2 regions of the Paenalkalicoccus suaedae genome follow, and region 2 is predicted to be linked to the other one. Evidence: riboswitches for the same ligand, from Rfam matches in the RefSeq annotation. Region 2 holds a riboswitch; the other holds the start of a gene.
What was found. Region 2 has a riboswitch for cobalamin ahead of FLK61_RS06150 (ribonucleoside-diphosphate reductase subunit alpha). Riboswitches for the same ligand answer to the same signal wherever they lie in the genome.

Region 1 (15,856 bases), 570 kb from region 2:
GTTTATTGTTTGGTGCCATTGTTGGCTCCACGGATGCTGCAGCAGTATTTGCAGCACTTAAGGAGAGAAACATTAAAGCGAAAATGGGTGCAACGCTTGAAGCGGAATCAGGAACGAACGATCCGATGGCTGTATTTTTAACGGTCTCCTTTATTGAACTTATCTTGTTACCAGACACGAGTGTTTTCTCGCTCATTCCATCCTTCTTCTGGCAGATGGGGGCAGGACTCGTGATTGGACTTGGAGTTGGTAAGCTTGCTTCCTTCTCTATTAATAGAATCAATTTAGATTCCAGTGGTTTGTATCCGATTTTTTCGGTAGCTTTTGCGCTACTTACGTATAGCGTAGCCTCCTCGCTTGGGGCAAGTGGATTTTTAGCTGTATATGTAGCCGCTCTTGTCATCGGTAACTCCGAGCTTACGTATCGTTATTCGATCTTTCAGTTTAATGAAGGATTTGCTTGGATGGCCCAGATTGGAATGTTCATTATCCTTGGACTTCTCGTCTTCCCATTAGACCTCGTCTCCCTTGAAGTAATCGGAGCAGGACTACTCCTATCTATCGTGCTCATCTTTATTGCTCGACCAGCAGCGGTATTCCTTTCCACAATAGGGATGAAGTACACCACGAAGGAAAAGCTCTTTGTCTCTTGGGCAGGTCTTCGTGGAGCGGTTCCGATCGTCCTTGCTACTTTCCCAATTGTTGCGGGTCTAGAGAATGGGCAATTTTTCTTTAACGTTGTCTTTTTCATTGTATTAACTTCTGCGTTAGTTCAAGGTACAACGATTTCGTTATTAGCTAAAAAACTACATCTGACTGGTCCTAAAAAGGATACGCCTCACCATTCTATTGAGCTTATATCGATGGGCAAGGCGAATGCCGAGATGGTGCAGTTCCAGGCCAATTCGGATTCATCGATTGTTGGTCAGCGTCTCCGTGAACTGAATTTTCCTAACAGGGCAAATATAAGTGCGATCGTCAGGAACGAGCAGCTTATTACGCCTTACGGAGAAACGATGATTAAAGAGGGAGACTTCTTGTACATTCTCGTCTCAACAAAGTACAAGGATGAGTTGAAGCAGATCTTAGAGCAAAAAAAGGTAAAAGAGACAAAAGCTGTTCAAACGACATAGGACAAAAAGCAAATGTACAAAGCAAATAAAGTAACGTATACTTGAGACACACAACAGAAAAGCGTCATTAGGTGCCTTTTGGACTCTGATTTAGGAGCGCATAAGGTTAAAAGGGAAGTCGGTTAAAATCCGACGCGGTCCCGCCACTGTAAGCGAAGAGGTCTTCACGTAGCCCACTGTGCATCATGCATGGGAAGGGGTGATAAACCTGCGATTCGCAAGCCAGGAAACCTGCCTACATGATAGTATTAAACACCTTCGAGGAAAAGGATGTTTAAAGTGCTCAAGGTTCGTGCGTGTAGTAGCGCATGTCGGAAAGTTACCTGCATTTTATTCATAAAGCGCATCCTCTTTAGGATTAGCGCTTTTTTGTTGTAAAAAAGGTGATGAGAGGGAGAGAGTCATGAAAAGAGCAACGATTTTAGCAACAGCACTACTCGTAACATTGACTGCGTGTGGGGACAACGAAGCAAATACGCAAAATGAAGCAGTAGACAATGCAACAAATGAGCAAGGGAACGAGATAAATGAACCTGCGAATAATGAGCCTTCTGATAACAACGAAACAAGCGTTTCTGAAGAAGAAGTTAATGAAGAAGACGCTACGGGCGAGTTCCCTGTAACAGTCACAGATGCGTCAGGCGAAGAAGTAACAATCGAAGAAGAGCCAGAGTCCATTGTTTCGTTATTACCTAGTAATACAGAGATCGGTTTTGCACTTGGCTTAGGAGATAAATTTGTTGGAGTAACGGAATATTGTAATTATCCTGTTGAAGCGTCAGAAGTTGAGTCAATTGGTGCGATGGATGTCGATGTGGAGCGCATTCTAGAGCTAGCACCTGATCTAGCACTAGTAGCCGAATATCATGCTTCGAGCAACCCGGAGATGCTTGATCAATTCGAATCGGTCGGCATCGACGTACTCGTCGTAGATGGTGCGAATTCCTTTGACGAAACGTATGAGATGATCTCTATCATTGGAGAAGCAACAGGCACCGATGACGTAGCAGAAGAAATTATCTCTGACATACAGGCACAGGTATCTGATATTGAAGAGCTATCTGCGAATGTGGAAGAGACAAAAACAGTGTGGGTGGAAGTAGGACCATCACCTGAAATTTATACAACAGGAACAAATACATTTATGCACGAGATGTTAGAAATCATCGGGGCAGAGAACGCTGCTGGAGAATTTGAAGGATGGGTAAATCTTTCAGAAGAAGAAATTATTGCTCTGCAGCCAGATACGATTGTGACCACCTACGGTGATTATATTGAGGATCCACTTCAAGAAGTAACAGGACGTAACGGTTGGCAGGAAGTTCCTGCTGTGATGAACGAAGATATCCATGATGTGGACAGCGACATGGTCACACGTTTTGGTCCGCGACTTGCAGATGGTCTCCAGCTCGTAGCAGAGGCTGTCTACCCGGATGTTTACAATCAATAAGCGAGTAATTATTTACCCGTTGGCATGTCTGTTGATGCTTATCGCCATGCTTACGGGTCTTTTTTACAGTAGCGTCACCGTGCCAATTTTAACGATCCTACACATTTTGGCAGAAAATACGGTCGGTACTGGCTTTTTAGCAGACGTACCAGGTAACGAACAAGCGATCATATGGGATATACGTACACCGAGAATGCTGTTAGCCTTTTTTGTTGGAGCGTCATTAGCTCTAGCAGGTGCAGCCTTTCAAGGCCTATTGCGTAACCCATTAGCGGATCCTTATACAATTGGAGTCTCTTCTGGTTCAGCACTTGGAGCAGTAAGCGTGATTTTTCTCCAGCTTAGCTTCCTAGGGGCATTTACATTGCCAATTGTCTCGATTATTAGTGGATTTATCACCCTATTTATTGTGTTTGGGCTAGTACGATTAAGTAGCCGTCAAATGGCTGTTGAAACGATTATTTTAGCAGGAATTATCGTAAGTGCATTCATAGGGTCGATTCTCTCTTTAATTATTGCTTTAGGAGACCAGGACTCCATGACACAAATTATTTACTGGCTTTATGGCTCTGTTGGGATGCGAGGCTGGAGCTATGTGCAACTGCTTCTACCGTTTTTCTTAGTAGGAAGTATTATGCTACTCGCTAAATATCGCGAGCTAAACGCATTTGCATTGGGCGAGGAGCAGGCGAGCTATATCGGAGTTAACGTGCAGCGTGGGAAATCGATGATTTTAATCGGTGCCTCCTTACTTACAGGCTCAGCGGTTGCAGTCTCCGGCACAATTGGATTTGTCGGACTTGTTATTCCTCATTTGGTCAGGCTGTTAGTGGGACCAAATCATAAGCATGTGCTCCCACTGTCTATGATTACTGGAGGCACATTTTTAGTGATCGCAGATATTATTGCTCGAACCGTCATCTCGCCAAGAGAACTTCCGATAGGCGTCATAACCGCGCTTGTAGGGGCGCCAATTTTTGCTTTATTACTCGTTCGTAGCCGGCTGGCAAGAAAGGAGGGAGGAGCATGATTGAAGTAACTAACTTGTACGGTGGTCACATGCAAAAACCTTTTATTAAAGACGTGTCTTTACGTGTAAAAAAAGGGGAGTTTTTTGCATTAGTAGGACCGAACGGTAGTGGCAAAACCACCTTATTTAAGCTGTTGTCGGGTGGATTACAAGCCACTTCCGGAAGCGTTCGAATTAATGAGCACCCGCTTAAGGACTTAGATAGACAACAATTAGCTCAAACTCTTGCAGTTCTTACGCAAGAAACGACGATGAGCTTTGACTATAGTGTGTATGAAATTGTGGAGCTTGGCAGATACTCCTTTCAGCAAGGGTTATTTAAACGTCTCGTACAGGAAGACCGCCGAATTATTGCAGATGTCATGCAACGCACCGGCGTCTGGGAATTCCGCGATACGCCGTTTTTATCTTTGAGTGGTGGTGAGAAGCAGCGAGTGTTGCTTGCAAAAGCGCTAGCACAGGAGCCAAAGATTCTTTTATTAGATGAACCAACTAATCATTTAGACATGAAGCATTCCTTTGATTTACTAGGTCTTCTTAAAACATGGCAGGATACGCGTGACTTAACGGTCGTTGCTATTTTGCACGATTTAAATATTGCCTCTCTTTACGCGGACCGAATTGGCGTCATGCAGCAGGGGGAGCTAGTCGCTAATGGAGATGTTGCCATACTTGAAGATAATGCGTTATTGGAGGACGTTTACGGTGTTCGAGCAACCGCACACGCTCACCCTGCCATTGCACGTACGCAATTAGTCATGAATCCTGCTCATTTAGAAATAACATCTCCATTCGCATTTGATATCGTGAGGGACCCTCAAGCTGTTCATGTTCATGCTGAGGAACCAATGCGTTCTTTATCAACAGCTGCAGTTGGTAGTGGGATCGGCTGGACACAGGATTTTGTGAATATATCGGAATCAGCTGGTGATGTGCAAACTTGGATGCAAGAGCGCCAATTAGATCGCCATGTGTCTGTTATGAGAACGAGCCAAACCATGGATCTAACGGTGATGAAGGAAAGTCGCTCTCCAGATGGAGTGGCTGTCCGAGTGATGGCCACAGCATCTAAAAAGCATGCAAAGGACGTGTCTTCATGGCGCCCGCCTTCTGAAGAAAAAAGTGACGCAGGCACGATTAATGTGATGGTTTTTATTGATGGGTATTTGTCTGACAACGCTCTTCTTAAAACAAGCTTACTTATAGCTGAAGTGAAGGCGAAAGCATGTATGGATGCAGGATTAGTAGATGAGGATACAGGCACTTCTGCAACTGGTACGTATTCGGATCAATTAATTATTGCGTCAACCCAATCTCGCATGGAGTCCGAACATGTAGACTTGCATAGCCTTATTGGACCTCTTACGTATGAGGTTATTGCAGAGGCTCTATTAAAAGATGAAGAGGCTAACATTTAGAGGATGAAGTGAAGTGAAGAAGACGCAAAGAATGATAGTGCGTCTTCTTCACTTTTTTTGTGTGTCATGGGTTTATTGGCTGGCAGTTGATTCAATAGATCGATGCGTTTGGTGGGGGAGTGTTTGGTAGAGGGCAGGGAAAACCACGCAAGTTGGAGTGCGAACTGCGTAAGATGAAGGGCCAACTGCGCGAAAGTCAGAGTGAATCGCGCGAAAAAAGGGTGCGACTGCGTAGGCAGAAAAAAACCGCGCAAGTTGGAGTGCGGACTGCGCAAGATGAAGGGCCAACTGCGCTAAAATCAGAGTGAATTGCGCGAAAAAAGGGTGCGACTGCGTAAGAAGAAAAAAACCGCGCAAGTTGGAGTACGAACTGCGCAAGATGAAGGGTCAACCGCGTACAGACCCCAAACGACTACCACCAACGATCACTTCCACTTCGCCGAAGCAGTCTTCAACGTCCCAGCATCAACCAACCCCTTCTGCATTGGCGCGGGACAGAGTTTATTGTAGCGACGGATCAACGCATTAATGGAATCTAAATCAGACGCATTAGCCGAAACAAGCTTTTGGTAAATCAGCTTTTGCACCTGTAACCACTCTGGCAAAAATCCCTGATCCCGGGCTATTTTTTGGAATTGCTGATACGTATCTCGCTCCATATACTCCTTAGGCAAAGGCTCGCCCTTCCCCTTTATATCACCCAGACCACCAGACTTTTTGATAATATCACCAATTAAATCATTATATTGCTCGCCCATCAAATTCCTCCTCGATACTTATTTGGTAATTTAAGTATAATTGAATTTTCTGACAGAAACAACGGGAGCGGTGTGTCCAAGTTGTGAAGAAATCTTGACGTTAACAGATTCATCCAGTAAGATTAAAATAACTATACGAACGGTAGGAGGTGATAGAGATGATCGTTGAAGTAGCTTTAACCCCATTAAAACAACAGATTCTGACGCATTTACATGTGGTTCGAGCTGAATTTTTCGCATTTGCGCTCAAAGGGAGCAGTCTGCCCTTTTTTAGAAAGCAAATAGTAGAAAAACAGCGAAATCATCTCTATCATAGCGCGTAATTTGCGCGTTTTTAAGAGTGTGCTTGTAGCTGTTGAGCTATAAGTGCACTTTTTTTGTGCCTTTGGTAGAGAAATCAGAGGAGGCAACACATGAATAAGCTACAAGTAAACAAGGTTGCAAAAGCAAGGGGAGGCGAGCACATTCTAACAAACGTATCCTTTGAAATAAATGAAGGAACGCGCGTTGGAATGGTCGGAGCAAACGGGTCAGGAAAGTCGACGCTGTTTGCTTTGCTCAAAGGAATGGAGTCACCAGACGAGGGTGATATTCATTGGAAGAAAGGGACGAGAATTGGAGCAATTGATCAGCTACCAAATGAAGGCGAAAAACTCGGTGAAATGATTTTACAGGAAGCCTTTCAAGAGGCAAATCAGTTAGAAAAAGAGCTTCGAGAACTTGAACATATTCTTTCTACTGAAACAGACGATAAGCAGCTGATGAAGGCTGTTGAACGATATAGCTACGTGCAAGAAGCGTATGAGACGGCAGGGGGCTATAAAAAAGATTCGATGATCAGGCAAGTAGCTAGCGGACTAGGTATAACTGGTCTGCTTCAAAAGCCCTTTTCAAATATGAGTGGAGGAGAACGAACGAAGCTTGCTTTAGGGAAGGTATTATTGCAGCAGCCGACCATGCTACTACTAGATGAGCCGACGAATCACTTAGATATTGATGCGATTGAGTGGTTAACAGATTATTTAAAGCAGGTGAATGCAACGGTTTTATGCATCGCGCACGACAGACAGTTCCTCCAGGACGTTGCAGAGAGAATCATTGAGATCGAGGATGGAGAGGCGCACAGCTATGAAACGAATTTTAAAGGCTATGAGGTGCAGAAGGAAGAGCGATTACTTCTCGAATTTAAGCATTATGAAGAGCAACAAAAGAAAATCAAAAAAATGAAAGAAACGATTAAACAACTCCGCATTTGGGCAAATCAAGCGAACCCTCCAAACGACTCGATGCACAGGCGAGCGTCAAGTATGGAGAAGGCATTGCAGCGCATAGAGGTAAAAAAGAAGCCGATCATGGAGCGAACTAAAATGAAGCTATCCTTATCGGTTGATGCAAGAAGCGGGGAGGATGCGGTACTTCTAGAAGGCGTGCAAAAGACATTCGTTGATCAGCCTGTACTAAAGCAGGTTGATATGCACATAAGATATCAGGACAGAGTAGCGATCATTGGACCGAATGGATCTGGTAAATCGACGTTGCTACGAATTCTTCTCGGAGAGGTAAAGGCTGACTCTGGATCTATTAAACTTGACTCTCAAGTCAAGATCGGATACTTATCTCAGCATTTGTTTGATGGCTATAAAGAGCAGTCAGTGATTGATGTATTTAGGGAGACTGTCCACGTTGACGAAGGAGAAGCGAGACAGTTACTCGCTCGGTTTTTGTTTTACGGATACAGCGTCTTTAAAAAGATGCATCAGCTAAGTGGTGGAGAGCGGGTGAGGCTAAGACTTGCACAGCTTTTACACCAATCTGTGAACCTACTTATTTTAGATGAACCAACGAATCACTTAGACGTTGCCTCTCAAGAGGTTTTAGAGCAGGCATTAAACGAATTTGATGGCACTGTTATCTTGGTTTCTCACGATCGCTATTTGGTTGAAAGAATCGTGACGGGCGTCTATTGGCTTGAGGATGGGCACGCCTTCTACACGGATGGAGCCTATAGCAGAGCAAAGGAAAAGCGTCAGATACGGCTTGAACATAGAGAGCAGGAGAAACAGGTGGAAACAGAGAAAAAGACAAAGACAAAAGTGCGACGTGAACGATTGTCGACCGAGGAGCGTGTAGATGAATTGGAGAAAGAGCTTGCGCAGTGTAAGGATACCGACAAAAAAGTAATACTAGAAGCGCAGCTTGAACTTTTACTAGAACAATGGATGTTGGAGGAAGAATAGATGAGTAGAGAACAAGAAATTATGCAAAAATCGAATCAACCACGCACGGTTGCCTCTCTAAAGGAGGATTTGATGGCAATGGGAGTCAAAGAGACAGATACAATCTTAGTGCATTCCTCGCTTTCCGCGATTGGATGGGTTAGCGGCGGACCCCAGGCCGTTGTCGAGGCGCTCTTTGCGACCGTGAATAAAGGGACACTTGTCATGCCGACTCAGTCGGCGGGACTCTCCGACCCGGAGCATTGGCAAAACCCGCCGGTGCCTCATAAGAGTTGGATTCGTACGATTCGTCAAACAATGCCAGCTTTCGATCCAGATTTGACGCCGACGAGAGGAATGGGGCAAATCGTCGAGACTTTCCGGGCGCATCGTGATGTAGAGCGGAGCTACCATCCGATTTGTTCCTTCGCCGCATGGGGCAAGGATCGCGATTATATCGTGAGGGATCATGAGCTAAGCTTCGGGCTTGGCGAGGGGTCCCCGCTTAAAAAGCTCGAGGAGCTAAACGCTAAGGTACTGCTGATCGGCGTTGGCTATGACTCCAACACCTGCTTTCATTTGGCCGAAAATCGGGTGAAGGGCTTTAAGCGAGTGACAACAGCCGCTCCAATTATGGTTGACGGAGAAAGAGTGTGGCAGGATTATAGAGAAATTGATATGGATGTAGAAAGGTTTCCTTTAATTGGGGAGCGTTTTGAGGGGACAGGAAACGTTAGATTTGGAATGATAGGATCAGCACCAACACGTATGTTTTTGTTGCGTGAAGCTGTGTCATTTGCTGAATCAGAGCTACCACAGCATCTTGCCAAAAAATAATCGCGTACTTCAAACTTTTTACTTTACTTTCGTAAGTGAATAAAATATAATTACTTACATAAAGTAATTAAAAAGGAGAAATGATACATGACAAATCCACGTATTGGAATCGTTTTAGGAAGCACGAGAGAAGGTCGAGTAAGTCCACAGGTAGGGGAATGGGTAAAGAGTCTTGCAGATAAGCGCAACGATGCTACGTATGAAATCGTTGATATCGCAGATTATGATTTACCGTTCTTAGGTACAACAGATGGCCAGGAGCCTGGTATTGCAAAATGGAACGAAAAGCTCTCGGAATTAGACGGATTTATTTTCATCGTTCAAGAATATAATCACGGTATGGCAGCATCATTAAAAAATGCGATCGATTTTGCTCGTGAAGCATGGCATAACAAAGCTGCAGGTATTGTAAGCTACGGTTCAACGGGTGGAGCAAGAGCCGCAGAGCACCTTCGTGGTATTTGTGGAGAGCTTAAAATTGCCGATGTGCGCACGCATGTAACGCTCTCTCTATTTTTAGACTTCGAAGAATTCTCGAAGTTTAAGCCACAGGACCTACACCACGATAATATGAATGTGCTATTTGATGAAGTAAAAGACTGGAGCAATGCTCTAAAGCATTTACGTAGCTAAAAACGCTGATCAAGTGCTAACTAGTTAAGTGCGTAGCCCTTGGGGCTATGTTGCTTAAATGCCAAACAGTTTAAATCTGCTCTCCGAGCTGTCAGCCCTGTGGACACTCTACGACATCCATAGGGCCGGTCTTTGAGCTTCCTCGTCGGCATGGTGCGGCTGTCGCCTTACCATAAACCCCTCCTGTGGGATCCGGGAAACCTCTTTCCCCTATGGATTGTCTCCGAATGTCCTCCGGGTCTGCCATCTCTTTGTTAGATTTAAAAGGGCGTAAGAGAAGAGCCTTCTTTTTTGTTGGAAGAGGCTCTTTTTCCTACGGTTTTAAGGCTTTTGATAAGTGGCTCTTTGGCAGCTTTGGTTTTATGTACCTTGTGGAATATTTATGTACCTTATTCAGAAAGAATGTACCGTATGAGGAATAAATGTACTTTGCTGAGCTTTTATCTACCATAGACAAGTTTTATGTAACGTGAGCAGATTAAGCTAATTAATCTGCTTATTAAATATCTACAACTAAATCTAAATGTCTTTTAAAGTTAGGCAACGACGAGTAGATTGTCTAAGCTTTTTTATGTAATAAAAAAGACCCCGATAGGAGGAGCGTCCTCATCCTATCGGGGATTATTTGTGTTGCTATTAACGGAATAGGCGAAGTCCTCTGTTATTTTCACCAGTAACAGATGTGTCTAAACCGATTGTTGAAAGTAAAGAACGATTGTTGTTGTCCGTGCTGCCCATGATAGATAGCGCTGTACCTAGGTCAAGGTTTGTACGGCTGTCATTAGAACCAGTTGAGACAAGACCGAGATTTAAACCAGTGTCCAAAGCAAGTGAGCTATTGTTAGTTGAGCGGCTGCTGTCAAGTGCAAGGTTTACATCAAGCATCGTACCAAGATCAAGAGAAGAGTTACGATCTGTATGGTTACGGTTGTTTAGTAAACCAAGTCCAAGGTCAAGACCAGTGTCTAGATTTAGAGAAGAGTTACGATCAGAGTGATCGCGGTTGTTCTCAAGACCAAGTCCAAGGTCTAGTCCAGTGCCAAGGTCGATAGAAGAGTTACGGTCAGAATGGTCGTTACTGTTCTGAAGACCAAGCCCAAGCCCAAGACCAGTGTCTAAGTCTAAAGAAGAGTTACGGTCAGAACGGTCGTTACTGTTCATTAGACCAAGTCCAAGATCTAAACCAGAGTTTACGTCTAGAGAAGAGTTACGATCAGAACGATCGTTACTGTTCTGAAGACCAAGTCCAAGATCGAGACCAGTATCTAAATCTAATGAAGAGTTGCGATCAGAACGATCGTTACTGTTCTGAAGACCAAGTCCAAGATCGAGACCAGTATCTAAATCTAAAGAAGAGTTGCGATCAGAACGATCGTTACTGTTCTGAAGACCAAGTCCAAGATCGAGACCAGTATCTAAATCTAATGAAGAGTTTCCATCAGAACGCTCGTTGCTGTTCTGAAGACCAAGTCCAAGATCAAGCCCAGTGTCTAAGTCTAAAGAAGAGTTACGATCAGAACGATCGTTGCTGTTCTGAAGACCAAGTCCAAGGTCAAGCCCAGTGTCTAAGTCTAGAGAAGAGTTGCGATCAGAGTGATCACGATTGTTCTCAAGACCGAGTCCAAGATCAAGCCCAGTGTCTAGATCCAAAGAAGAGTCACGATCAGAGTGATCACGGTTATTCTCAAGACCAAGTCCAAGATCTACGCCAGTGTCGACGTTAACCGAAGAATCACTGTTGTTAGAATCAGAGTTAGACTCAATTCCAACACCAGCATCCACGCCAGTGTCAACGTTAACGGAAGAATCACTGTTGTTAGAATCAGAGTTAGACTCAATTCCAACACCAGCATCCACGCCAGTGTCAACATTAACCGAAGAGTTACTATTGTTAGAATCAGAGTTAGACTCAATTCCAACACCAGCATCCACGCCAGTGTCAACGTTAACGGAAGAATCACTGTTGTTAGAATCAGAATTAGATTCAACGCCAACGCCAGCATCTACGCCAGTGTCGACGTTAACAGAAGAATTACTGTTGTTAGAATCAGAGTTAGACTCAACGCCAACACCAGCATCTACACCAGTGTCAACGTTAACCGAAGAATTACTGTTGTTAGAATCAGAGTTAGATTCAACTCCAACGTTAGCATCTACGCCAGTATCAACGTTAACCGAAGAGTCACTGTTGTTAGAATCAGAGTTAGACTCAATTCCAACCCCAGCATCTACACCAGAGTCGACGTTAACCGAAGAATCACTGTTGTTAGAATCAGAGTTAGACTCAATTCCAACACCAGCATCTACGCCAGTGTCAACGTTAACGGAGGAGTCACTGTTGTTAGAATCAGAATTAGATTCAACGCCAACCCCAGCATCTACACCAGAGTCGACGTTAACCGAAGAATCACTGTTGTTAGAATCAGAGTTAGACTCAATTCCAACACCAGCATCTACGCCAGTGTCGACGTTAACAGAAGAATCACTGTTGTTAGAATCAGAGTTAGACTCAACGCCAACACCAGCATCTACACCAGTGTCAACGTTAACCGAAGAATTACTGTTGTTAGAATCAGAGTTAGACTCAATTCCAACACCAGCATCTACACCAGAGTCGACGTTAACAGAAGAATCACTGTTGTTAGAATCAGAGTTAGACTCAATTCCAACACCAGCATCTACACCAGTGTCAACATTAACAGAAGAGTCACTGTCACCAGAGTTAGATCCAAGTGATACTGATCCAACTACATCTGTCACGATGTCTAAATTTAATCCTGAACTTCTTTCTGACGCGGAAGCCTCATTCGCTTGAACTAATAGACCTACTGCAATGACTGCTGACAACCCTAACGACTTTACTACATGATATTTTTTCATTTTTAATTCTCTCCTTCTTTTTGTGTGTTTTTTTTATTTATACACGTGTAAAAGAAGGAGTTGCTTGCGGTGGTGGTACTGGTGGTGCATGGAACCATTGATCAAAATAAAAGACTACTTTTCCGCTTTCTGCTAATGACTCTTGACTGGACTGCCAAAATTCCTGTTGCCACATGTCGGAGAAATTAGAAGCAGAAGCTGTTGATACAGATGTCTGTGCAGTTTGCGCACTTTGCGCAGTCTGCAATGTAATAGAAGTATGTTGTAAAGAGAGTGACGTCAAATCTTGAGCATCTTGCTGCTCTTGTTCGATCGGCTGTTCTCTTAACTCAACTGGGAAAGAGAAGTTGCTTTCCTGTGGAACAAATTGCTCTACAGGTGCACTTGCTACAGGAGATTCCTGTTGTTCATTTTGTTCGCTTTGTTCCTCAAGCTGTGCATCAACCGAGATTGTAGCAGGCTCTGGCGTTGCTTCTGCAAGCGCGGGTGCCTCATTACTCTCTGGCTGTGTTGCCACAGGTGGAGCAGCTATGTTTGGCTCACTTGTTGGCTCAGCATCGTCAGGAGTAGTATTATCCTGAGTTGGTGGCGTTACAATAGGCGTTTGTGGAGCGGGACGTGATGGAGCAGATGGCCTATCTGTCACAACCTCCGTCGTGCGATCCACTACCTCTGTAACTGGACGAGTGGTACGATCCACTGTATCAGTGACCGTCTCTGTAGTCCGATCCGCCACTTCCGTAATCGGGCGAGTCGTTCGATCTACAACCTCAGTTACAGGACGAGTTGTCCGATTAACTGTTTCGGTAGTAGTCTCAGTGATCTCCTCCGTTACGTCCGTTACGATGTCTGTTGTATCTTCGACAACATTTGTTACTTCGCGAGTCGTGCGTGATAGCGCACCGTTCGTGATTGATTCTACTGGCTCCTCAACTGCTTCGACCGTCTCATTGACTGTGTCAGAAACGATTGTCGTAGCATCATCTACTGTATTTGTTACGTTATCGACAGTAGAGTCGACGGTTTTCGTAACGGTATCTGTAATATCTGATACGCTACTCGCAGTAGTTACGTCGTCTACTGTATCGCCAGTATCCTCTAAAGTGTTTGAGGTGGTGTTCGTCACTGTTTTCGTAGTCTCATCCACAGTGTTCGTCACTGTTTTGGCTACTTTATTAACAGTTGATTCCTCAGGTGTTACGGTTGATACTGTTTCATCCACAAGATCGGTTACCGTATTCGTCGTCTCGTTAACAGTCGATTCCACTGTTTTTCCGACAGACGAAGTGATTGTCCCAATCAATCCTTTTGATTCTTGTTTTGCTTCTGTGTTCTTTTCTTCTACCTCCGATGTTTCTTCTTGCGTCTCTACGCTTGTGACTTCACTTTCATCAGTCACAGAAGAAAGCAACCCTGAAGCTTGTGAATGAAGCGGGAAAAGTAGCATGGCTCCAGCTACTAATGTGAACTGGATAACCGCTTTCCTCATTTTTTCACCTCCCTTCTCATTCATAGATAACGAAGGGGATGATCAAATGGATCACAAAAATAAAAAAGTTTTTTAACTATTTTGTGAAAGTGGGAAGGAAACGTCCAACAATTCAAGGAATGCGACAACCTGTGGAAGGTGCTCAGCACCCTTTGTACAGCTTACCCATGTAGGTCTCGTGAGCGGCTTATTGTCTAAAAGCAAAGGTGTTCGACTGTACTCTGATTCATGAAATCCTTTTAACGAGGATTCAGGTAAAACAGCCATGCCAATTCCATGAAGAACAAGTTGCTTAGACGTTTCAATTTGATCCACAACAATCGTTTGCTCAGGAAATCGTTCATTGGCCATTAGCCATTCATCAATCGCAGCTTGATAGCTCGCATCAGACTTAAATTGAATCAGCACCTGTGAATTGGCACGAGAAGACGTATGGCGTTGCTCCATCAGATAAAGAGGATCTGGTTCTAATGCTTGCACGAACTGTTCAGCAGGCTTTTCTCCCCGTAATAGCTTGATATGAACGTTTTTAGCACTCCGAATATCCTGACTTAAGCCGGTCGTGAGTTCGATTTTAACGTCCGGATACTCGCGTAGGTAAGCTTGGAGCAGGGAAGGGAGCGTGTATTGGCTTACTACTGTAGAAACGGCGAGCGAGAGTGTCCCTGATACACCAGTACTCTTTAGGGATTGTCGTAAATTTTCTTCACGCTCAAGATGCTCGCGTGCATATGCGACTACTTTCTCTCCTTCAGGTGTAAGGGTAAGCTCTTTGGCACTTCGTATAAATAGTGTCGTGTCCCATAAAGCTTCGATATGCTTCAGGCGCTGACTAATAGCTGGCTGCGACAAATATAGTTTAGTTGCCGCGATTCGCATAGACCGATAGTCTGCTAGCGCGCGGATTAATTCATAATCGTTCACTTTCATTTCTTCTCAACCTCCTATAAGAAAAACGAATCGATTTTAGATAAAAAGTATTGTTTTACTTATTATAGCAGGTTTGGGTTATACATATTCGGTAAGATGTGATTGCTTCACTTTAACTGTGGCTTCTATTAAATGAAGTCCTGGTTGCATCATTTGGATGTTGATATGCTCCTGACATCTTGCTTTGCTTCTACGTTGCGTCAAGTGAAGGTTCATATGCGTTACTTCGCGTGTCGTTTGCATAAAATAAGACATCATGTGCTTCTATTGTACGGACGAATGCATCAAATAAGAAAAAACTATGTCTACTAATCCAGCTCCAAGGATTGAATTCCAGATCTTCTGAGACAGCAAGTTCCCCTATTTTCTATCAAACAGGAGCATTGTCATAACCCCGAGCATATGCTAAAATACATTTAATACCGAGTTAATAGGTATGTTTAATAAGTTATTGAGGGGACATCCCCAAATATGTGTATAGAGGAGACATCGAAATGGGTCGAGAGTTTATTGAATTGTTTGATCGCTGGGCAGATTCATATGACGCAACGGTAACGGGTCACGACGAGGAATACAAAGAAGTATTTGAGGGCTACGATGAGATTTTGCAAGAAGTTGCTTCTAGTGTAAGTGGATCGGTTGTCGAATTTGGTGTAGGCACAGGTAACTTAAGCGAGAAGTTGTTAACAACGGCTGCTCAGGTAACTGGCGTAGAGCCATCCGAAAAGATGCGCGCGATCGCAAGCCAAAAGCATCCCTCTATGCTGGTCGTAGAAGGTGACTTTTTAGACCACCCTATTAAAGAAAACGTCGATGGCATTGTATCAACGTATGCATTCCATCACTTAACTGATATAGAAAAAAAGCAGGCGGCTGAAAACTTTTATCGAATATTAAATAAAGGCGGTAAAGTCGTTTTTGCAGATACGATGTTTAGTAGCGAGACGGCAAAGGAAGAGATTATACAGAACGCTATTTCCAGAGGATTTCTAAACCTTGCAGAGGATTTGCAAACAGAGTACTATCCATATATAGGGACTATGCAGGAAATCTTCTCACAAGTAGGGTTTCATGTGGAGCTT
Region 2 (15,856 bases):
TTAGCACCTGAGCTTGTTTCTTGGCTGGATCAACCTTATTTAAAGCAGGCAATAAATAAGCAAGGGTTTTACCGGAACCCGTTGGCGCCTCCATGATAAGATTTTCTCCAGTTAGCGCCTTAGGAATAGCTTCCTCTTGAATCTTTGTCCACTCTGTAAATCCTGCACGTCCAAACGCTTCCTGTACATAATCAGGTAAGGACGTAAGTAATGTATGTTCAACCATGTAGATCACCTTCATTCTTAGACTCCCACCATTTTACCCTATGCCAAGCATAGATGCTATCTCCGATTTAGTAGGGCATAGAAAAAACACGCCACTTTAAGGGCGTGCTTTCTTATAAATCAACAATAACCGATTTTGTATCAACCATATATAATCCGAGAAATTCATCATAAGGCAGGTTGCCTTCTAAATAATCGCTTAGTAATAAATCAATCGTTACATCTGTCTCATTTGGAGTTGCTGACTGTAGGGCACGTCTGGATAAATATTGGCCATATGGGTCACGTATATCTAAATCATCGGTTATATAAATGCCTACTGCATGATACACTCCCTCGTCCGCTCCCGCAGCTTCTGCTACAGATTCTATGGATACTTGCAAATAGTCATGATGAACGATATCTAATTTGCCTGATACAGTCGTTGGCTCTTCAGGCTCTTCACGATTGCACGCTGCAACTAGTATGACCAGTATAATAGCTAGTACTGCTAACATATACGTTTTCATTGTGTCACCTCTATAAGAGGTATGGTAATTTATTACTGGGAGACAGTCAAGGCTTGCTTGGCTCGATCGTGCAATTTATGAACAAATTTTTCACACGTTAAAGCATCGTGCTGCTGAGGTAGTAGCTCCACCTTCATGGTAACCGCTAAGTTAGAAATCGGCTGGATCAATTGGACAAGTTGATCTACTGCTCCACAAAAGTTCGGATAAAACCGATCACCGGTACCAAAAATTCCCGTTACCGTATGCTTACTAACCTGCATGCTTGATACCATCTCGCTCATCGCACGCGGAATATCTCCATTCCCCCACGAATAGGTGCCAAATAAAATAGCATCCTCCGTAAACTCTCTCTGTTGATACCTGTCGGCTTCCTTCTCTACATCGTGCATAACAACTTTAACATGCGTCTTCTCTAAAGAATCTTTTAATAGAAGCGCAAGCTGTGCCGTATTCCCCGTCTTTGACGTATAGACTATCCTACAGCTCGTCAAAGCCATTTTGCTCTGTCACCTTCGCATACGTACGAGCCTTTTGCTCGAAGAAATCCGACTTCGTATCATTCATCATGCTATCGCTAAAGACGTGAATCCACGGCATTGGATTATCTATTTCAGGGAAGGCGTTTTGAAGCCCTAGCTGACGGCAACGCTTGTTCGCTAAATATTCCACATAGCGCTCATATTCATCTAGATTAATTCCTGTATCCTTTAAAATGTCACGAGCCCATTCCTGCTCTAATGCTGTTGCTTGTTTAATAGAAGAATAAATATAGTCCAGATGAGCTTCATTTTTTAATTCCGGATGCTCCTCCATTAGGAGCTGCAAAAATTGCGACATAAAGTAGGCGTGTTGCATTTCATCACGCTGAATATAACTAATCATCGTACTTGATTTCAGCATTTTTTGCTGTCTGGCTAAATGATAGAAGAAAGCAAAACCAGCGTAGAAATAAATACCTTCTAAATTAATTGACTGAACTGCAAGTCGGAACAAGGTATCAACAGATGGTTTCTCGTGAAATTCATCGTAGGCTTCTACGATAATCGCATTTCGCTTGCGAACGAGTGGGTCCGCCTTAGCGCCTTCAAATCTGCGCTTCTGCTCGTCTGTTGAAACTAACGAGCTTAATATATATGAATATGATTCGTTGTGAACGGCCTCTTGCTGGGCGATAACAGCTAAGATTGCCTGAAAGCTAGGATCTGATACATAATCCATCACGAGTGTCATCGTTGGTGTTTGTAAACTATCGAGTGACGCTAGCTGGGTATTTATTCGAAGGAACACATCCTTTTCGTTATCTGATAAATGGTCCCACTGCTTAATATCGTCTTGCATATTGATTTCTTGCGCCTTCCAAAAATTTGATAAAAGCGCCTGATACAGATCATACATATGTGGGTACGTAATATCATTCCAATTTAATAATCCTGAGGCTTTCCCGTTCAGTAAGGACGGCGATTTCATTGGTTCTGATGGTTCATATAGCTTTCTCTTCGTTATTAACATCTGTAACCCCTCCTGTCGTTGACATTCATTAGCTTTGGCACGCTTCGCACGCTTCAATCTCAGCTTGAGACGTACTTCTTACGTAATAAGTTGTTTTAAGTCCATTCCTCCAAGCCTCTACATGTAAATCTAAGAGCTCTTTAGCCGCAATCGTGTGTGGCACGTACAGATTAAAGCTAATTCCCTGATCAACATGTCGTTGTCTAGCAGCGTTTTGACGAATACTAAAGTTTTGGTCTAACTGATGACGCGCCTTAAGGTAGTAAGGGTATGTGTGATGCGTTAAATCAGGTGGAGTAACCTTTAGCTTAAAGTTTTTCTTTTCCTCCGCATACTCTAACGAATAAATAGGATCAATTCCATCTGTTGAACCAGCGATTTTAGCCGTTGAAGAGTTTGGTGCTACAGCCATCATCCAGCCGTTTCGGACGCCTGTATGAGCTACACGATCACGAAGCTCTTTCCACTTCTCTGACGTGTAAGATCTTCTAGTAAAGTACGTTCCGTTTTCCCACTCAGAGTCTTTAAACGCGTGATACGTTCCTTTTTCTTCTGCTAACTCGTTAGAAGCTTTAATGGTGTAATACGCGATATCTTCGTAAAGCTCATCCGCGTATTGAACAGCCTCCTCACTCTCCCACTGAATATGTTTTTTAGCGAGGAGATGGTGCCAACCAAATGTGCCAAGACCAACCGCACGATAACGCTGATTCGTAAGCTGCGCCTGTCCAACCGAAATCGTATTTAAATCAATAACGTTATCAAGCATTCTCATTTGAATGGAGATGACACGCTCAAGCTCTTCCGCTTCTACAACGTTAGGTAAATGGAGAGACGATAAATTACATACGACAAACTCTCCCGGTTTTCTTACAATAACGAGATCCCCATCCGCATTTACATACTCTTCTTTAATTGTTGTAGAGGACATATTTTGGGCAATCTCTGTACACAAGTTACTGCAATAAACAGAGGTACGACCAAGCTCCTTTTTATTAGGGTTTTGACGGTTCACTTCATCGCGATAAAACATGTACGGCGTACCAGTTTCAAGCTGTGATACCATAATACGCTTCATGATTTCCATTGCTCGATACGATTTACGCGGTAGGAGCGGATGCGCAACTGCCTCTTCGTACTTTTTAGAGAAGTGGCGAACATCCGTCTCATCATAGAAGTCCTCGAGTCCAAGTGCATTGCCGGCTTCGTCCTTCCACCCCATCACTTTTTTCACCTCATGCGGGCAAAACGTATGCCACATGCCAACGCTCTTACCATCAGCATCTTTCTCCTGGAGCTTGTGCATAAACAGGTCTGGAATCGATACTCCTGGGAACACATCGTGCGCTTTACGACGCTCGTCTCCATTATTCGTCTTTAAGTCTAAAAATCCATTCATAATATCTCGATGGAAAAGATCGAGATAGACTGCCACTGCGCCTTGTCGTTGACCAAGCTGATCAACGCTCACAGCGGTATCATTAACAAGACGAATCCACGGGATAACACCAGACGAATTGCCTTTAAAGCCTTTAATATCTGATCCAAGCGCACGTACTTTACCAAAATAAAGACCAATTCCGCCTCCGTCTTTACTTAATCTAGCTACGTCCCAATTAGATGTATAAATCCCGTCTAGTGAATCATCGACAGTATCTATAAAACAAGAAGATAACTGTCCATAGCTCTTACCAGCGTTAGAAAGCGTAGGTGTAGCAACAGTCATATATAAATTACTTAACGCCCAGTAAGCTTCTTGAATACGCTCCATCCGCTTTTCCTTATTCTCTTTTTGCATAAGTGTCATAGCAATAATTAAAAAGCGTTCCTGCGGGAGCTCCATCGTATTTTTATCATAGTCACGAGCTAGATAACGATCGGCTAATAGGAATAATCCCATAAAGGTAAATTTTTTATCTTTAGATGGATCAATTAACTTCCCAAGCTCATCAATTTCTTTTTTAGAATAACTCTCAAGAAGTTTTTTATCGTATATTCCTTTTTCCGTCAAAAGTTGAATAAGAGAATAAAAATCTCCGTATATGGTTCCTTCCCGCTCCTTGCGGTTAACCTGAGCCTTTTCGTATAGCTCTTCTAAGTAGTATCTTGCAGCAACAAACGTCCAATCAGGCTGGTCCATCGCTACTCTATCAAGTGCATAGGACATGGCATCCTGCCTTGAAAGTGTATGTATAACCTCTTTATCATGATCAGGTAGCTGAAACTCCTCCAACCAATTCTCTTTGACTTGCACCGATATTTTTTCCATTCAAATCCCTACCCTTCCATCAATAGTAAAACCCCTTCGGAATACGAAGGGGTTAGATAGAAGACGAGTCCGAAGCAAGTGCTTCTATTAGGGCTCGTCTCCTATTTTCACACCCCGAAAAATAGAAGCTTGTAGATCATAAGGTAGGTCTCCTGACTTGTGCGTCACTCTACTAGAAGGCCTTCCCATATCGAATTGATACAGTGGTTCCCTTCGGTCGTCAGCACTTACAGTTGCGGGGGCAGCTCTGGTTTTACACCAGATTCCCTTTTAAGCTCTTCGTTGAGCACCTTACAATCTTTTAGCTTATATAGTTGTTGAAATCTATTCCCAATACTACATATTGATAAACATACCGCATTCACAAAAAAAATCAAGACTTGATTTCACGAATTCTTCTTAATGTTTTATTGTAATTTAAACAACTTTCTTAGTCTGACACAGGATGGTCCTTATGTAAATAATCAGCTCAGAATGGTCGCGCTTTCGATATAAAATTGTAATTACATAAATTGTCGAAATAGTTCGAACGATTCTTATATCTTTTTTCAGCAAGATATGTAATTATCTATGTTAAGCAACTGATTTTTTACACGAATTGACAAAGTATTCGTAACGATCCTCTTTCACCCATATTAGTTACTATTTATTTTCAGTACCATTGTCTATCTCACTCACCACTTAAACCCTATAAAGTATATCTAATTGGTATAATAGACCTCTCATGTCTGCTATACTTAAGATGTCGAATTAACAACAGTTTAAGGTATCTTACTTTGTGGAGTGAGTCGAATGAACCTACCATTTTTTAGCCGATTTTTAAAAACAAAGCACACATCTTCTACTTTCCAGCAAGAAAGTACTTCCACTAACGCTAAGTCTGATGATTATCACAAATCAATTGGTAAGATGTCTGCGTTCTTTGCTCATGAGATACGCAATCCTCTAACTACAATTAATGGCTTCATACAAATGATGGAGCGCGAGCCAGTGATTCAAACAGATGACAAACTCTCTACCTACATTTCCATTATGAAAGACGAGTCAAAACGAATCGAACTTTTAATTGAAGAACTATTGAATCTGTCTCACGCTAACAAAGGCATCGAAAACTTTTCTATCATCGATGTAAGGAAGAGTTTAGAGAAGGTTTTGTATGTATTCCGTAATCAATACGGGGAAGATAGACTTCTTTTTAAAACTAAAATTGAAGATTCAATTTATGTGATGGGGAATGAGAGCGGATTTGAGCGTACCTTAATCAATATGATTAAAAATGCTGTGGAAGCAATGAATGGTAAAGGTACCATATTTATTGAGCTGGAAAAACTAGATTCTAACGTCATACTTAAAATTATAGATTCCGGCCCTGGTATATCTGAAAAAGATCTAGAACACATTTTTTATCCATTTTATACAACGAAGGACGATGGAACTGGCATTGGTTTATCCATCTGTAAAACCATTGTTGAATCTATGCAAGGTACTATTTCGATCAGCAACCACATTAAGTATGGCGCTGAAGTGCTGATATCCCTTCCGGAGAGCAAACATGCCTCATACAAAAGCTAGGTGATGAATGATGACAGTATTAAGTAGTTTGTCTTATATCATGTCTATCTTTGAATGGAGTGCACTCTTATTGTTTCCGCTTATTCTACTTGGGTACATGAATGCAAATCGATTCAAAAAGACAATTATCATTGCCGTTATAATGAGTACAATATCTTTATTACTACACACGACCTCACTCTCACTTGGCATGATCGTGAGCATACAAATGATTCTTTTCATCCTATTTATTTTCATTATTTTTCAAACGAACATAATGGAGCTTTTTGTTATCTCAAGTATTGGATATGGCTTTTATATTCTCATCCAGCTTGTGTTTATTGAATCTTTCACGATTCTTTCCTCTTACGAATACTTTGAAATTTTACTATCATCAAGCTACTTATCCATCGGTATTCAATTGATGACTGTTGCAATATGCGGCTCTTTAGGATTCTTTATTTGGAAAAACAAATACTTCCTAGCTGAACTTAGGGAGCATTTACATTCTAAACACATCCCTACAAAAATTAAGGTCATGATCTTTAGCAGTAGCCTTTTAACATTCGGATTCATCGTATTGGCAGCCGTTGCGATGCTCTCACAAGATATTACCTTTAAAAGTACATTAGTACTTTTATCCATTGTCATTCTTGTGTTAGTAATGTCTTTTTACCATATTCTATATACGCAGTTTCAAGTTCGCAGACTCATTGAAGCAAAAAAGTTTTATTTAGATCAAGACGAGCAGTCTGTCAATATGATGGAACGTTTAGAGAACGATGCAAGCTCACACTTTCAAGCCATTTGGAAGCTAAGTGACGTCGGCTCCTTGGAATCTATCCGCTCTTACATGAAACAGGCAAACCTTCCTAGTCCATCTACTAAACATTTCTTTAATACAAATCAAATTGATTCTTCTAATGGAATTGATGAGTTAATGCGCGCACTTCTTATTAATAAACGTCGCATGGCCAAGCTCTTTCAAATCCAAATTGATATTCACATTGATTTAGATCACCCTATGCAAATGACGTTCCAACAAATTAAACAGTTAAGTACCTTACTGAATGATTTGCTTTTTGTTTACTACGAAAAACAAACGTCAGAGGAAAAAATAATCACACTAACCATCCACTCTAACGGAGAATTTATGGAGTTTAAAGTGGAGTGTCCGGTGGATATAAATCCAATTCATGTAGAGAACCGTAATCTTATTAATTCGATCTCTTCTTTTGAGACCGGATACTCTAAAATAGTTGCTACTTACCAGCCATTCACGTCTACCATTATCTTTTCCCAACAAGGGGGATGATTGTCATGGTTTATCGACTAGCGCATGCGATAGCAATTCGAGTCAAAGATGCCAATCCAGATGATACAGAACCGATTGATGTTTTAACCTTTGGGTTTATTCTGATGCTAAATTTGCTCGTTACGTGGGGATTGCTGATAGGATTTGCAATAGCATTGCAAGAGATTATTCTAATTATGGCAACAGGGGTCTCCTTTATGATTATTCGCATTTTTACTGGAGGCGCTCATTTTAGTACCGCTATCGCATGTACGTTAGTCAGTGTTGGCTTTATTGTTGGAGTAAGCTTTTTGCCGGCTGCACCCATTATTTATACGATCCTAGCGTTTGTTTGCGTTTTATCTTACGCACCTTATTACGAAGAGGATCAAGTGGTGCACAGCCAGGCTTGGGAACGAAAAAAGAAATTGGTTGGAGTGCTCTGGATCATCATTGCCTCATCTGTTGCACTGCTCTTTGACTTTCACGCTCTCGTGCACGGCGTGTTTTTACAAGGAGTGCTGTTAACACCTATTGGGACGAGATTGATTCTTACACTAAATAAATGGATAAATAATGAGGAGGCAACAAAATGAAACGAACTGCAAAAGCAATGTCCACTGTCTCAAAGGCACTTGGTGCAACTTTCGTTCAAGCTTCTAGTCCACTTATTCATATGCCAAAGATTCCTTCGTCGCTCAGGAAGCAAAAGTAAGCTCGGTAATGAAAAAGATACTTTAGCATCCATAAAAAGACGAGCCAACGGTTGGCTCGTTTTTTCTATTTATTGAATACGCAACATGTATGATAGGTCTCCTAACATGGCGAAGAAGAGATGGGACAAAAGGTGTTTATAGGGTTATTTATTAGGAGGGGACAGATACAAAATCGAGATAACTCATTTTTACGCAGATAAGGAAGTCTGAATACTTAGAGTGGACCGGAATGGAGTCTGTGCATGAAGTTACCATATTCTATCTTGTGATAACTTAGCTGCGTTTTCCGGATAGTTAAAGATCGGGAAACGATAACGGAGCATCGTTTCTTTATAACTGAATGCCTTGAACAGATCATAGAATTACATCTCCGGGTAACTGTAGACCGCGACCGAATAGCCCTACCTCATTTCCGGATTGTCTCCTCGCGCAAGTGGATAACCGCTCATGATCCATTAAAAAAGACAAGGACAAATGAATCGCTTTTGTCCTTGCCTCTTGTGTCTATCATTCTAATTACTCCACTTCTAGTACTGCAACTGCCTCAACTTGGCTTGTTTGTGGGAACATATCCACAGGCTGTAGGCTCTTTAATCGATATCCACCTCGAGCTAATTCCTTCACGTTTTTAGCTAAGGTTGATGGATTACAAGATACATACACAATGCGTTTAATTTTTGAGCGCGTTAATGTGCGAATTAAGCTTTGATCAAGTCCAGATCTAGGCGGATCGACAAACACGACGTCAGCTTGATAGCCTTGGTCCTTCCAATCAGGAATAACTTCCTCTGCGCGACCTGTCACAAATTGAGCATTTGCTCCGATTCGCTCTGCATTTTGGTTGGCATCAAGGATTGCTTCCTCGACCGTATCCATCCCTCTAACTTCTGATGCCTGATCAGCTACCCAAAGTCCAATAGTTCCAACTCCACTATAAGCATCAATGACTTTTTCCGTGCCTGTTAATTCAGCAGCCTCTTTAGCTGTATCATAAAGTACCTTCGTTTGCGCAGGATTTAGTTGGAAAAATGCGCGAGCTGAAAGCTCAAATGATAAATCGTTTAACGTTTCATGAATCTTTTCTTTGCCATGAAGTACAACCGTCTCTTCGCCAAAAACAAGCGGTGTCTTATCCGGTTGAACGTTTTGAACGATCGATGTAATATTCGGCATACGATTGACAATCGCCTTTACTAAATCCTCTTTTTGTGGGAAGTCTAATTCCGTCGTGACTAACACAAGCTGGTACTCATCCGTTTCAAAACCAACTCGTGTAACTAGCGTACGGAGAACACCCTTATGCTTTTTACTATTGTAAGGCTCAATGCCTAAGCGATTCACGATTTTTTTGACGATATTCGTTACTTTTTCCGTTTGAGGGTGTTGGACGATACATTCTTTAATATCGATTAAACGGTTTGTACCCTCTTCGTATAAACCTGCGATGACATCGTTATCCTTGCGTCCAACCTGCATTTGGCTTTTGTTACGATAACGCCAAGGGTTTTCCATTCCGATTGTATCTCCAAATGGGAGTGAATCGAGATCAATTCGTGTATAACGCTCAAATGCTTGTCTAACAATATCCTTCTTTTCACGTAGCTGAGCTTCGTACGTCATATGCTGTAGCTGACATCCTCCACATCGATCATACACAGGACAGGGAGCTTCTACCCGATCATCTGATGCCTTACGAATGTTAACAATTTTCGCAGTTGTATATTTTGCCGTTACATTTACCGCTTCACACACAACTTCTTCTCCTGGAAGTGCACCTGGAACAAATACGACCTTTCGTTTAAAAAATCCTACGCCTTCCCCATCAATTCCTAGTCGTTTTATTGTTAATGGGAATTGTTGTCCTTTGTCTAACATGACATCGTTTCTGTTTGGTTGCTTACTTGAGTCCATTTTTTTCATCCATTCGTTTCTATACTTTCCCATAAATATAATGCTGCATACGTACGATAAGGTTGCCAGTTTATCGCCAGTTCATCAAGCTCTGCTACAGTTGGCTTTGTAGCCAGGCCTTTTAGGATCTTGACCGTATTTTGGATACCGATGTCTTGGACTGGGAATAGATCCATTCGTCCGTAACCAAACATTAAAATATTTTCTGCTGTCCAACGACCTATACCACGAATCGCGATTAACTCTTTTAACATCTCATCGTCCATTTTCTTGCCAAGCTCGTGTAAATCAAGGGCCCCTGAAGCAATGAGCTTCGCTGTATCAATCACGTACTCTGCTTTCCTACCACTAAACTGTAGCTCTCGTAGTTGCTCTACAGTAAGAGTTGCCACTTTTTCAGGCGAAGGATAAAACCATGCTCCGTGTTGATTAAATCCAAATGTTTTAACAAAGCGTTCTGATAGTGTATACGCAAACTTCATATTAAGCTGCTGATGAATAATCGTTTTTGCTATGCAGCCAAAAAGGGAGGGTTCACAGACAAAAGGCGTCCCTTTTAACTCGTTAAAAATTGGCGCAAGCTCTGTATTACTAAAAAAAGCATGTATCTCTGTTAATGGGGTCTCTAAATGAAAGATACGTGTGATTTCAGCTTTAACAAGTTCCGATGGTGCTTCATCTAGCATCGTAACGTCAAGCTTTGGCTCCATCACTGTGCCAATTTGAGTAACAACAGCTACAACTGGTTTATCTTGAATAATAAGAGGCATTTTGATACGTTCTGCCTCTACATCGATCGTGAGTAGCGGATCTATAGAAAGGCGCTTTAACGCTTGCTCAAAGCGATACGGTCCTTTTAGAGTGATAATCAATCAAAATCCCTCCTTGTCTCGTCCATCATACCATGCATCCTGTATTTGCCACACCACACAGGATATAATTTTTGATACAATGTTGACTGCAAACACCTATGTTAGGGGAGATTCAATTGTCTATAGCAACTGATATTGTATCATTAAAGATCATGGCAGAGGTATATAAAAAACAGGATGTATCAAAGATTTTGGAGGCCGCTACTTCTCTCTTAGTTGAGGAAGTATCTTATATTGATTGGTGCGGTATTTATTTAATGGAAACAGAAAAAGAGGCTACATTGATTGCAGCCTCGAGCGAACAGGATTCTAACTGGATGCAAAATTCCGAGCTTCGCTTTCAGATTCCAGGAAATAACTTACATGAAGCAGTCCTAGTTGTTAGGTCAGAAGAAAGAATTGCGTTTGACACTCGAGATATTCATACATTAGAGAATTTATCAGCCGCTTTAGGTGATCTCTGGTTCGCAGAGCTTTCCCACTAATTAGGGAGGGCTTTTTTAATGTGTTAGAGGCTCTAACTCCTCTCGAAGCTTCCAATCGTCTAAGTGTTTAAACGTAAGACCAGATTGTTTAACGTGATCAATGACGTCTGGTAAAGCTTGCGCATTATCTGAAGAAACAGAGTGAAGTAATAGCACAGCTCCTGGAGAAACACGCTTTGTGATTTGCTCAAAAGCAAAGGATTTACCCTTTTGATGATCAACCTCCCAGTCCTTATAGGCCATTGACCAAAAAATCGACGAGTAGCCGAGTTCTTTACAAGCAAGTAAAGCTTCTCGGTTAAACTCTCCTCTTGGTGGTCTCACATAGATCATCTCATAGGTTGGATCAAGCTTTTTCACTTCTTTCTCTACGTCTTCAAGCTCTTGTTTAATTTGATCAAAGGACAATCGTGCAAAGCTTGGATGATGATTGGAATGATTGCCAACCACATGTCCTTCTTTAATCATTCTTAAGACTAGCTCTGGCTCTTCTCGTACATAATGACCAGTGACAAAGAAGGCGGCAGGCACTTGCTTCTCTTTTAAGGTATCTAAAATTTGAGCTGTGTACCCATTTTCATAGCCATTATCGAAGGTTAAATATACTTCCCTTTGAGTTGAATCACCAACGTACATCCCACCAACCTCCTCTAACAGCTCCTCATGAACAGAAGATGCAGGTGTAGTCGGAGTGCCATGGTCGAAGCTCCATTGCATAAAACTTGTAGCAAGTATAAAAGACGCCATAATTGCATGTAACATGATCCTCACCTCTTTCATGTTAGCATGCTCGTAAAAGCCTCGTTTCATTCAGGAAGCAAAGGCTAATTAGCAAGATGAGACGTATTGTTTACATAGTCAAAATAAACATTATCGCCTTCTATTCGAACTCGCGTAATCCCAGTGTTCCCAATTCTAAATGGGCGGTGCAGTGTGTGCCAATTTTCCTTCGCAAATAAATACATGAGGAAAATACTAATAAACCCTCCATGAGAAACCGCAATAATCGTCTCACTCGCATGGTATTTCTTCCACTTCTTAAGTTGCGTATGGCACCGTTCTGTCAACGCTTCGATCGTTTCAGTCCCTTCCACACCAGATGTGACGATTTGGTTAATGTGAGGATAGCTTGTTAATATATCCTCTCTCGTACGATTTTCTAAAGGACCTAAGAAGACTTCGCGTAATAATGTACTCTCCACAGCCTTTTTACCTTGAAGAGCTGCGATTGGCTTTGCTGTATTTTTCGCTCGCGCCAAGTCAGAAGTATAAATAGTGCTCGCACCCACATCATGTAATGCCTGCGCCACCTGCTTTGCCTGATTCTCACCAGTTTGTGTCAAAGGGTACTCTGACTGTCCTTGAATCATTGCTTTTTTATTGCCTTCTGATTCCCCATGTCTTACAAAGTAAATAATCATCATATACTCTCCTCTATCAGCTTCTAATACGTTTATTATAATCAAAAAAGCCGAGAGATAGCATCAACTATCCCTCGGCATCATCGTTTATTCGTATTGTTGTCTATAACGCTTGCACTGCTCTTCTAAGTCGTCTAGCATCGAGATGATCTGATCAATATCAGAGACGTCCGTTTTCTCTGGATCCAGAGAATCGAGAATCGATACAAGCTTTTCCATACGCTCATGAAGAGTTTGAAGCTTTAGCTTTTTGTCGTCCATCGTGTCACCCTCTCATCGTTCGCTTTTACCATTGTAACAGAAAATGTGGAGCGTGAAAGGGATAATTCTCGCCATCCTCTATCTATTAGCCGAGGAGACTGGTATCATTATAGACGGTTTAATGGAAAGGAATGAACGGAATGAGAACACTTGAAAAGATTCGCCCTTCGTACGATCCTTGGGAAGCGTACCTCGATATAAAAGACTTTGGTAAATCTACTCTCACTAATATTGAATTTACCACCACAAATCTATGTAATATGCGCTGTGAACATTGCGCGGTTGGATACTCCCTTACAACGAAGGACCCTGATCCTTTGCCTATTGATATCTTTATAAAGCGTCTTGATGAGATTCCTCATCTACGAGCATTGAGCATTACTGGCGGTGAGCCAATGCTCTCGATGAAGTCTGTCAAAGGCTATGTCGTACCACTCTTAAAATATGCGCATGAGCGAGGCGTTCGCACGCAAATAAATTCGAACTTGACGATGCCGTTAGAGCGTTATAAATTAATTACACCTTACTTAGATGTGCTTCATATTTCTCATAACTACGGTAGCGTAGAGGATTTTAAAGAAATTGGTTTTGCTGTAATGGATAAAAAACCATCTGACAAGATTCGTGCTGATTATTTTAATCGTATGGTCGAAAATAGTAAAGCGCTAGCTGCAGAAGGCGTGATGATCTCAGCTGAGACAATGCTCAATAAACGTACCTTGCCACACCTAGAAGCTATTCATGATCAAATTGTTGCAATGGGTTGCACGAGACACGAAGTTCACCCTATGTACCCAACATCATTTGCTACGCATTTAGAAACTGCGAAGCTTGACGAGATCCGTGAGGGCATTCACCGTCTTTTAGACCATCGCGACCCTGATACATGGATGCTGTTCGGTACTCTGCCCTTCTACCCATGTAATGAATCTGAAGAGGATTTAGCGCTACAAAAACGCTTATATGAAACGAAAAATGTGACTGTCCGTAATGATCCGGACGGACGCTCCCGTTTAAATGTGAACATTTTTGATGGCTCGATTCATGTCACTGATTTTCACGCGGATGGAAACTTAGGTAATGTTCAGGACCGATCGTTAGTAGATGCATTTGATGCTTGGCAACAAACAGAGCTTGCCAAATCCGTCTCCTGTCACTGTCCGGCTGTCGAATGTTTAGGACCAAACTTACTTGTGAAAAATGCTTATTATAAAGATGCCGATTTTATGGCAAGAGAAGCTAAGATAACGAAATAATCGGTTGAGGCTGGGACAAGTGTAAGTTGACTGTCCTAGCCTTTTTTTGTGGGGAGGTGGGGTTCATTTAGGTATGATTATCCGAATTCCTCGCTTCACTATCCAGATTTGGCCTTTCATTATCCGGATTCCTCGCTTCATTATCCACTTTCAGCCTTTCATTATCCGAATTCCTCGATCATTATCCACTTTTGGCCTTCCATTATCCGAATTCCTCGCTTCATTATCCACTTTTGGCCTTTCATTATCCGAATTCCTCGCTTCATTATCCACTTTCAGCCTTTCATTATCCGAATTCCTTGCTCAATTATACATTCTTTCTTTTAACGTCACCTCGGTTGCTTTGATTGTTGCAACTCTAAAAACAGCATATTTTGAATCGGCAGCTGTGCTTGTACTGCCACCTCTGTCACATCCTGAATATCAAGCGTTGCCTCTCCGTGCTCAATGGAGATATAAACTTCCCCATATGTGATCGTCCCTGTTTCAGCGACAGTTGGTAAATATGCATACAGATATCCGATTTGTCCTGGCGCTACAGAGAAGGATGACGCTGCCTCTGTTCCAAATCCTACTACTGCTTGAGTACCGAGTGGCACTTTTGTTCGTTGTTGGGTGTCACGTAATAAAAGTTGCATAACCATCTCTTTTTGTTTTAAACCTTCTGTAAGTAAAGCCTTTGCTTGCTTTTGCTGTTGTTGCGTGTGAGAAATGGAGCGAGCTGAGGCTCCTCCTCGATTATCGAGCATGTTCATATTTATTTTTTCCTGCTTCCAATCAATTTCAGAGGAAGTGGATGTATATGAAAGGGGCCAACTCCCTAAATAAATGCTTCCTTTAAAACCAAACGATAGCTTGGAGCGATTCCATGAGGATTCATTTAACTGCTGTAAGAGAGCGAGGTTATGAATAGGTACGTCTGTAGTTTCTAAAAGAGAGGTAGTAGATGATTTTGGCTTTAAAGAGGTCATTTCAATCTGGGCGTTCCGATACGTATTTTCTTTGGCGATAGAAACGGCACCAGCTGGTTGCTCAGCTGCAAAAACAGTCGTGGTTGACATGACGATACAACATGCCAGTAATAAAGCAAAGACAGCTTTCATACGTCATCCTCCATTCATTCTTATTTCTTCTATGTTGTCCTCGAAATGGGGAATTATGCGTAAAGTTGAGATATGTGAAAGTAGCTCATTAAGCTTACAGAATAACGAAGAGGCCTAGGAAATCCTAAGCCTCTATCCTATATCTTATTCCATTACGTCTTGCCTATCTCCTAACAAATGTGCACACTGCTTTTGACGAAGGTCAAAGATTTTTAATGGATCATAGAATTTCTCCGGATGCTCTCGTAATTCCTGAAGCTCAATCTCTGTTTGTTCAAGAGCTTCCTCATAAGAAGCAATTAAATCATCAATGTGATCGATAAGATCGGTAAACGCAGCATCCACGTCCGATTTAATGGCCTTTTCAAACAGATCAAACTCAAAGAACAGCTTATGAGAAATTGACTCTGCTACTTCTTCAAAGGAATCGTTTTGAATATAGCTTCTATACTGTTTAATTAAGAACTGTCG

Region 1: linked by a shared signal. The riboswitch ahead of FLK61_RS03250 (ABC transporter substrate-binding protein) and the one ahead of FLK61_RS06150 (ribonucleoside-diphosphate reductase subunit alpha) in region 2 are both predicted to bind cobalamin.

The regions. Positions count from the first base shown of each region.
Region 1 covers NZ_CP041372.2:544,838-560,693, forward strand. The annotation lists gene FLK61_RS03245 (potassium/proton antiporter) at 1-1,133, shown strand, start outside; cobalamin riboswitch at 1,186-1,387, shown strand; gene FLK61_RS03250 (ABC transporter substrate-binding protein) at 1,537-2,583, shown strand; gene FLK61_RS03255 (FecCD family ABC transporter permease) at 2,567-3,613, shown strand; gene FLK61_RS03260 (ABC transporter ATP-binding protein) at 3,610-5,031, shown strand; gene FLK61_RS03265 (DnaJ family domain-containing protein) at 5,457-5,789, opposite strand; gene FLK61_RS03270 (RAxF-45 family protein) at 5,948-6,112, shown strand; gene abc-f (ribosomal protection-like ABC-F family protein) at 6,203-8,026, shown strand; gene FLK61_RS03280 (AAC(3) family N-acetyltransferase) at 8,027-8,842, shown strand; gene FLK61_RS03285 (NADPH-dependent FMN reductase) at 8,930-9,475, shown strand; gene FLK61_RS03290 (hypothetical protein) at 10,112-12,355, opposite strand; gene FLK61_RS03295 (phasin family protein) at 12,393-13,844, opposite strand; gene FLK61_RS03300 (LysR family transcriptional regulator) at 13,917-14,774, opposite strand; gene FLK61_RS03305 (hypothetical protein) at 14,853-15,017, opposite strand; gene FLK61_RS03310 (class I SAM-dependent methyltransferase) at 15,269-15,856, shown strand, end outside.
Region 2 covers NZ_CP041372.2:1,118,111-1,133,966, reverse strand. The annotation lists gene FLK61_RS06170 (DEAD/DEAH box helicase) at 1-241, opposite strand, end outside; gene FLK61_RS06165 (hypothetical protein) at 339-734, opposite strand; gene FLK61_RS06160 (flavodoxin domain-containing protein) at 767-1,234, opposite strand; gene FLK61_RS06155 (ribonucleotide-diphosphate reductase subunit beta) at 1,215-2,246, opposite strand; gene FLK61_RS06150 (ribonucleoside-diphosphate reductase subunit alpha) at 2,275-4,515, opposite strand; cobalamin riboswitch at 4,641-4,824, opposite strand; gene FLK61_RS06145 (two-component system sensor histidine kinase NtrB) at 5,308-6,087, shown strand; gene FLK61_RS06140 (hypothetical protein) at 6,095-7,381, shown strand; gene FLK61_RS06135 (accessory gene regulator ArgB-like protein) at 7,387-7,956, shown strand; gene FLK61_RS06130 (AgrD family cyclic lactone autoinducer peptide) at 7,953-8,075, shown strand; gene rlmD (23S rRNA (uracil(1939)-C(5))-methyltransferase RlmD) at 8,593-9,996, opposite strand; gene FLK61_RS06120 (DNA-3-methyladenine glycosylase family protein) at 9,993-10,859, opposite strand; gene FLK61_RS06115 (GAF domain-containing protein) at 10,976-11,344, shown strand; gene pdaA (delta-lactam-biosynthetic de-N-acetylase) at 11,360-12,106, opposite strand; gene FLK61_RS06105 (histidine phosphatase family protein) at 12,169-12,768, opposite strand; gene FLK61_RS06100 (SE1561 family protein) at 12,853-13,026, opposite strand; gene yfkAB (radical SAM/CxCxxxxC motif protein YfkAB) at 13,167-14,282, shown strand; gene FLK61_RS06090 (YfkD family protein) at 14,612-15,385, opposite strand; gene FLK61_RS06085 (tetratricopeptide repeat protein) at 15,530-15,856, opposite strand, start outside.